DNA from 2 places in the Clostridium fessum genome. Region 2 is predicted to be linked to the other one. Evidence: predicted binding sites of a transcription regulator. Region 2 holds the regulator's gene; the other holds the start of a gene.

Region 1 (4,220 bases), on a different contig from region 2:
TTATGTTTTCCCGGAATCGTGTGTGCGCGGTTCAGCTTCTTTGCCAGCGCTTTATAAAGAATCTCATTGACAAGTGAGCTCTTTCCCGAACCAGAAACGCCCGTCACGCAGGTCATCACGCCCAGCGGAAATTTAACATCGATATTTTTCAGATTATTTTCTGCCGCTCCTCTGACAGTAAGCCATCCCGTCGGTTTCCGCCGCTCGGACGGCACCGGAATCTGAATGCGCCCGCTCAAATATGCACCGGTAATCGATTTTTCATTTTTCATGATCTCTTCCGCTGTGCCGATCGCCACGACCTCGCCGCCGTGTTCGCCCGCGCCCGGACCGATGTCCACGATACAGTCTGCCGCGCGCATCGTGTCTTCATCGTGCTCAACCACCAGAACTGAATTTCCCAGATCCCGCAGGTGTTTTAGGGTATCCAGAAGCTTGTCGTTGTCCCGCTGGTGAAGTCCGATACTCGGCTCGTCCAGAATATATGCCACACCGACCAGACCGGATCCGATCTGGGTTGCCAGGCGGATTCGCTGCGCCTCGCCTCCGGACAGCGTGCCAGTCGCACGCGACAGGGAAAGATATTCCAGACCGACATTGATAAGAAAGCTGATTCTCGCCCGAATTTCTTTCAAAATCGGTGCACCAATCGCCTGCTGCATCGGCGTCAACTCCAACGCATCGATAAATTCGCGGAATTTGACGATCGACATATCGGTCGCCTCGAAAATATTTTTCCCGCCGACCGTGACCGCCAGAGATTCTTTTTTTAACCGCTGCCCCTTGCAGGTTGGACACGGTGTGATCCGCATAAATGTCTCATATTCCGCCTTCATTGAATCAGAGAACGTCTCACGGTATTTGCGGTTCATGCTCTGAATCAGCCCCTCAAAGGCAATATCATAAATTCCCTCGCCACGCTGTCCACGGTAATACACCTTCACAACCTTGCCGCCGGTTCCGTAAATTAAAATATCATGGATCTCCTTCGGATAATCCTCAAACGGAGTATCCAGACTGAAATCGTATTCTTTTGCCAATGCATTTAAGATCGCGCCGGAAAAGCTCGTTTTGTCCGTGCAGGACTGCCATCCCATCGCCGTGATCGCACCCTGGTTGATGCTCAAACTCTTGTCCGGAATCATCAGATCCTCGTCAAACTCCATCTTATAACCAAGTCCGAAACAATCCGGACACGCGCCGAACGGATTGTTGAAGGAGAAGCTGCGCGGCTCGACCTCATCCACGCTGATGCCGCAGTCCGGACAGGAGAAATTCTGACTGAACGTCAGGGTATCGTGCTTTTCTTCGCCGTTTTCATCCCGAACCGCCGTATCGGCCAGCATCAGGCCATTGGAAAGTCCCATGACCGTCTCAATCGAATCCGAGAGGCGTTTCTCAATCCCCGGCTTGACCACCAGACGATCGACCACAATCTCAATATTGTGCTTGATGTTTTTATCCAGCGTGATCTCCTCGGAAAGCTCGTATAAGCTGCCGTCCACCCGCACACGGACATAGCCGCTCTTCTTTGCCTGCTCCAGCACTTTCTCGTGGCGTCCTTTCCGCCCGCGCACGACCGGGGCAAGAAGCTGGATCTTCGTGCGCTCCGGCAGCGCCATGATCTGGTCAACCATCTGATCGACCGTCTGACGGCGGATCTCACGACCGCACTTCGGGCAATGCGGAATACCGATCCGTGCGTACAAAAGACGCATATAATCATAGATCTCCGTCACTGTACCGACCGTCGAACGCGGATTCCGGTTCGTCGATTTCTGGTCGATAGAGATCGCCGGGGACAAACCCTCGATGCTCTCGACATCCGGCTTTTCCATCTGACCTAAGAACTGACGCGCATAGGACGACAGGGACTCCATATACCGCCGCTGCCCTTCGGCATAGATCGTGTCAAATGCCAGAGATGATTTACCCGAACCAGAAAGTCCGGTCAGGACGACCAGCTCATTTCTCGGAATATCAATGGAAATGTTTTTCAGATTGTGCTCATTGGCACCTCGTATCTTTATATATTGCTTCGCCATATCTGTACCTCAATTATCATTGACTCTGCTCTGTTTTATCATGTCGCTGCTGACTTATTTTATAGTCATTATAGTCACAGTCTTCCCTGTAATTATGCTTAGTATAACACATTCCAAAAGTCTTTGCAAACATTTGTTCTGTTTGATAAAATTGAATCAGCTAAACATAGATATTCCTTGGGAATAGAAGTCAAACTTTTCATCAATTCTAATACAAAAAGGGCACCTCCGCCCGGCTCCAAACCTAGCATGGAGACCAGACAAAAATACCCTTTCGCCCTATTTCATTTTTTCACGCATTCATTTTATTTCACGATTTTTCGTTCCCCGAAGATACACCAGCCAGTACCCGCCTCCAATCACCAGCATCCCGCCGATCATATTTCCGATCGTAGCCGGAATCAGATTATTGAGAATAAAGGTTCCGATCGTCAGCCCTTCCGCTGCCAGACCGTACTCGCCCATGATCATCAGCCCCGCCGGGATGTAAAACATATTGGCGATGCAATGCTCGAAGCCGCAGAGAATGAAAATCGCCACCGGCGGATAAAGCGCCAGAATTTTGCCAGATACCTGCTCGGAGCTCATCGCCGCCCAGACTGCAATACAAACCAGCACATTACAGAGGATCGCACGGCACAGCACCTCCGGCAGAGTCAGGGTCACCTTGGAAACGGCTGTATTCAGAAGAACCTGCGCCAGATCGCCGCCGTACAGGCTTGGAATATGCCCGTAGACAAATAAAACCGCCACAAAGATCGCGCCAATCAGATTTCCCAGATAGACAAACAGAAGATTTTTAAACAGCCCGCCCACGGAAATCCGTTTCTGCAGCGCCGAGATCGTCATCAGGCAGTTCCCAGTGAAAAGTTCCGCCCCGGTGCAGACCACCAGCGCCAATCCTGCCGGGAATACGAGTGCCGAAGCAATCCGCGATGCCGAGGCATTTGTCATTGCTGCCGAGGCAACCGAAGCCCCCGCGCCTGCCAGCGCGATGAACATTCCGGCGAAAAAGCCGAGTATCAGCATATGAGACACCGGAAGTTCCGCCTTTTTTCTGCCCGTCTCCACATAATTTTCTGCAATCTGTTTCGATGCAATCATAGATTTTCCTCCCATCAGCCTTTCTATGTCCGAAATTCATTTTTCAAATTCTTCCTTTTATCTTCTGAATTTCCGAACCTGCCACATCGTTTTATAACCTTTCCTTCCATTTCAAACAGAAAAAGACGGTTTTCGTCCGATCTTTCTGTTCTATCCCTTTAAAATCTTTGACAAACAACCGTCTTTTCTATTATTTATATATCATTTCTGATGTCGTCCTATCATCTCAAGCCGCCATCTGACATCACCTATCAAGGGCTTCCCTTATTATTTCATGTGACTACTTTTTGCAGCCCTCCCACAAATCCTATAAGTTCCCCTTCATTTTCCTACCGTTCCTCCCGGAAATAATTCTCGCCCAGATGCGCCGGGATATGTGCCCCTTTATTCTTACGCATCGACGCGATCACCAGCACCAATGCAGTGATAATGAACGGAAGGGCATCGAAAAATGCCGTTGGAATCGCATACGTGTTTTTCGGCACATAGTATTTCAGCACGCGCAGCGCCCCGAAAATAAAGGAACCGTAAATAACATTGATCGGCTTCCACGCCGCGAAGATAACGAGGGCAACGGAAATCCAGCCAAGACCGCCGACGCTGTCGCGCAGCCACACGCCGCCGTTGATGATCATCGAGCAATATGCGCCGCCGATACCGCAGATCGCACCGGATAGCAGGATATTAATGTATCTCCACTTTGTAACTTCGATACCTGCCGCATCTGCTGCGCCCGGATTTTCTCCGATCGCCTGCACATTTAAACCAACCTGTGTTTTATATAAGTAGAAACTCGCCACAATCGCGATGATGATTCCAAGATAAACGAACGGGTTATAGGAGAATAATAATTCTCCGACCACCGGCAGATCACTGAGTCCCGGGATGTGGATGTTACGCATCTGTGCCGTCACCGCATCTGGAAGTTTCAGGGTGCCGTTCTCTGATTTTTCCAGCATAAAGACGCCGATAAAATTGGCTAATCCGACGCCGAAAATCGTCAGGGTCAATCCCGTTACGTTCTGATTTGCCATAAATGTGACAGTCAAAACACCGTAAATCAATGCCGAC
Region 2 (4,220 bases):
TTCACGAATAGTTGATAGTTTCATTCCTATTTTTACTATCAAAATCATAATCTATGTATAACAATAATCATGTATAACATATATATAACATACCATAGAATCAGATTGACGCCATTGTGGTTTCATGATAATCTATATACATAAAATAAAGTATGACGCAATTTGAAATTTCAGTTTAAATCGAACGTTATAAGACTTGGCGCATGATCTTTGCAAAGCACTTCTTTGAAATCAGTTTGATAAGCAGAGTATTATCTCGCGTAACTGTCTACATGAGTATGAACAGTTACCATCTCGCAGCAAGAATGTCAGGGTATTAAATAAACAGGTAACTGTTCAGTACCTTCACAGTCACACGAAAAAATCCATTAAAAATTGCCTACGGCAATGGGATTTTTGCCTGCTGACCCATGTTTTCGTACGGTCAGCGCAGTAAATGCGCAGACCTACTGAATAGTTGCATAAACAGTTACAAAAAAATAGATTGGAGAATATAGAATATGGGAGAAATTAAACAGGCAAACTTTCGAATCGATTCCGATACAGCGGATGCTTTCCGTGCATTTTGCGAACAAAAAGGAATGAACCAGGCCCAGGGCTTTGATCATGTGATGCAGGTGTTTGAGTTAAATCAAGCCAAATCCTCAATCCCGGGGAGAAGTGTCGAGATTGAGGAGTTTGAAACCATGGTTAAGTCCATCACCTCCGCATATCTGTATAGCTTGGAATTGAACCAGAATGCAGAAGCCAGAGCACGGGAGGAGTTCTCTTCTGAACTCCAGAGAAAAGAACTGCGCCTCACAGAGTTACAGAAAAAAGTAGAACAACTTCAAGCAGAAAAGAAAAAAATGGATGCGGAGTCCGCTTTGCTGACCAAGCAGGAACAGACACTCACCGAACAGCTAGAATCGCTCAAAAAAGGTGCTGCTGACCAGGAGCAGATCAACCAGATGCTGAAGGAGAAACTAGAAGAGGCACAAAATCAGCTGAAGAAAAATGAACATTCAAAAGAATCAGAAGAAATGCTTAAGAATGAGCTTTTACAATGCAAACAGGAGCTTCATGATACGGTACTTGCTCTCTCTCACTCTCAGAAGGAACAGGAGGTAAAGTCAGAGTCCTATCAGCATGCATCCGATCGGATTCTGGCACTTGAAACTGAAAATAAAGAACTACAGCAGAAACTCACAGGACTTACCCAGGAATTATCAAAACAAAAAGCAGATGCTGATATGGGTCTTCAGCAATGCAAAGCCCAGGCGGAGCTTACGATGGAGCGCGCACTATTCAAAAAAGAACGGGAAATGCAGGAACTCCTTCGTCAGGCAGACAAAGAAAATGCCCGTCTGGAAGTGCTGCTTGAGCAGGCAAGAGAACAGCTTAAAAAAGAAAACATTGATAAAGACGAACAATAGTTTGCATTTTGCCCGAACATATGTTACTATATATAATATAATAAGGGCTTACTATAGGCCAGACCTTTCAGTGATTCAGCTGCTGGTCCCATCAGGTGGGCGTTCGACTTGTATCCTGCCAGAATCACTGTATATCCGATATTAAAAACATTTTATATACTTCATCGACAGGAGGAATCTATATGGCACAGGGACGTATTACAGATAAACAGAAAGAGATCTTGGAATTTATTAAAGCATGCATTTTAAAGAAAGGTTATCCGCCGACGGTACGTGAAATTTGTGAAAAGGTACAGCTTAAGTCTACCTCTTCTGTCCACTCTCATCTGGAACAGCTTGAGAAGAACGGATATATTCACCGGGATCCGACGAAACCGAGAGCCATCGAGATCGTTGATGATACCTTTAACCTGTCCCGCCGTGAACTGGTAAATGTACCCCTTATCGGTACTGTAGCAGCCGGTGCGCCGATTCTGGCTGATGAGAATGTGGAGAACTATTTCCCGATTCCGGCAGAACTGCTTCCGAACAGCGAAACTTTTATGCTGAAGGTCCGCGGCAATAGTATGATCGATGTGGGCATCTATGACGGAGATCGTGTTATCGTGGAACAGACCAGTGTCGCAGAGAATGGCGAGATCGTGGTTGCACTCATCGATGATTCAGCTACCGTTAAGCGTTTCTTCAAGGAGAACGGTCACTATCGTCTCCAGCCGGAGAATGCAACTATGGATCCGATTATTGTGGATAAAGTACAGATTCTTGGCAAAGTAATCGGTCTGCTGCGCCTTATGCGGTAACCTCTTGGTTTACTGACGCTTACCTTTTGCTTATTATCATGAAAATGACAGAAGCATTATGTGGCAAAATTTAACTCAAAAGCTCTATGCTATTCGTTGACGTCCGGAGATACGGTACGCTCAATTTTATAGAATAGAGCTTTTTTGTTCGTATGATTCATTTTTGCAATATGCTTCTTTCAGTGATTAAACCGGTGCATACCGCTCAAAAAGCCAGTCTTCCAGTGCATTTAAGTTATCATCGGAATGTTCTACTTCCCGGGCATATCTCCAGGAGATTTCTTCCACATCCTTCATGGAAAGTTTCTTTCCATTTTCCAGCCATCTGACCATCAGAAATTCCTGTATCCAGCGAACAGAGAACAATGCCAGTTCCATCTTGGAACAGACCATATCGTCGTAGACAGCCCCGCAAAAATAGGTATAGACAAAAAACATTAAAAGCTGCTCGCCCAGATTTTCCCATTCTTCTTTGTGACTTCCTAAGCTTCCATATGCCTTATGAAATTCTTCGCAAATTTTATGATAGGTTTCCTCACTTCCCTGATACAGCCACTTTTCAGCACCATCCAGCACATCATCCCATTCCGGACGCAGGCGTTCCAGACCGCGTAGTACCTGCAATTCTTCTATCTGGCGTGCCCACCGATGGAGAGATGCTGCATCAATGCCTTTTTCAGCAAGACTTTCTGATACAAATTCCTGGAGTTTTTTTCTCTGATGATGAGCTTCACAGTTTCGCAGAAGTTCATCAATTTCATATTCCTTCTGCTCTTCCACCCGGATCTGATATTGTTCTGTCAGCTGTTCGGATGCCGACATTCGGAGAGTCAGAGGAAGGGATCGATCCTGTAAAATCGAAAACAGAACATCTCTTGTATCTTCCAACTGGGAAAACATCATAAAATCGAATTCTTCAAAATCGTCCTCCAAATCGTCCTCTTCTTCCAGAAAACGGACCGGTTCTTTACAGGAAAGAATGATTCTAGCCGTCTCCGGACAGGACAGGGAAAGAGATAATTCCCGAAGTCCCTCGTATTCTTCCGTATGTCTCGGGTACATCCGGCAGGTATCACAAAGAGAATCTGGTCCCAGTGCTTTATAAAGATCGCAGAGATTTTCTTCATTTAAAAATGCACAGCGCCGATTGTTCTGGTAAAAACATTCTTCATCCCAGTCAATAGAATTGCGTAATCGCGTTCCGAACTCGCTCTTTTCATTTCCATATCGCTCCAGAGAGGTTTCATCAATCATGATCTGCCATCCGGCACAGCAGCTATCCGGACAATCTCCTGCTGTACAGACAAATTTATCATAATAATGTGGTTTTAAATATCGCATTTATTTTCCTTCTTTCTTTTTATATAGATCCAGGCACATAAGGCAGTAAAAATAACAGCCGCAGCAATCCATACCGACCATACCGGAATCGGACAGACTCTTGCGTTCATCATGTTCAGTCCCTGATAAAGTGTGAAAGCACCAAATATGGAAAAAATAACAAATGCCAGTGTATTCAGCAGCCCATCGGGAGTTTTGCTCTTTAAAAGATATCCAACCAGCATTCCGAGAATATCCGCTGCAAAAAGTCCCAGAGAGCATCCAATCCATACAACAAAGGCTGATTTCATGCCTTCATTGGCTCCGAACGTGATGGCTGTAAGCTGAGTCTTATCTCCCAGTTCTGCCACAAAAAATGTGCAAAAAACAGCTAAGGGTGCGAATTGAATCTTTGATTTACCGCCCTCCTCCTCTTCTTCGTCATCATCACCGGCAAGAGTCGATGCGGCGAAATACAGAAATGCAAGTGCTGCAATCATCTTAATAAGCCAGTCAGGAATAAATTCACTGACAAGTCCGCCCGCCAGAACGGCAAGACCATTCAGAACAAGAATCGCCGCCGCAGTTCCTAGTATAATATCTCTCAACTTATATTTTGAAGTCAGAGCAATCAGCATAAGCTGGGTTTTATCGCCCATCTCTGCGATAAATTCTGTAAAAAACA

Evidence for each region. Region 2 encodes LexA, which represses DNA repair genes until DNA is damaged. Its sites were predicted from a motif close to CNAACANNTGTTNG; they were not measured.
Region 1: uvrA (excinuclease ABC subunit UvrA) is a predicted target of LexA. The motif match lies at 2,172-2,185, and genes of this name have one in related genera.

What each region holds. Positions count from the first base shown of each region.
Region 1 covers NZ_JAQEQF010000006.1:34,766-38,985, reverse strand. Annotated here, with positions in the region: gene uvrA (excinuclease ABC subunit UvrA) at 1-2,045, opposite strand, end outside; gene PG862_RS08925 (formate/nitrite transporter family protein) at 2,346-3,149, opposite strand; gene PG862_RS08920 (ABC transporter permease) at 3,479-4,220, opposite strand, start outside.
Region 2 covers NZ_JAQEQF010000002.1:162,707-166,926, forward strand. Annotated here, with positions in the region: gene PG862_RS03445 (coiled-coil domain-containing protein) at 501-1,415, shown strand; gene lexA (transcriptional repressor LexA) at 1,598-2,215, shown strand; gene fliB (flagellin lysine-N-methylase) at 2,402-3,556, opposite strand; gene PG862_RS03460 (TMEM165/GDT1 family protein) at 3,544-4,220, opposite strand, start outside.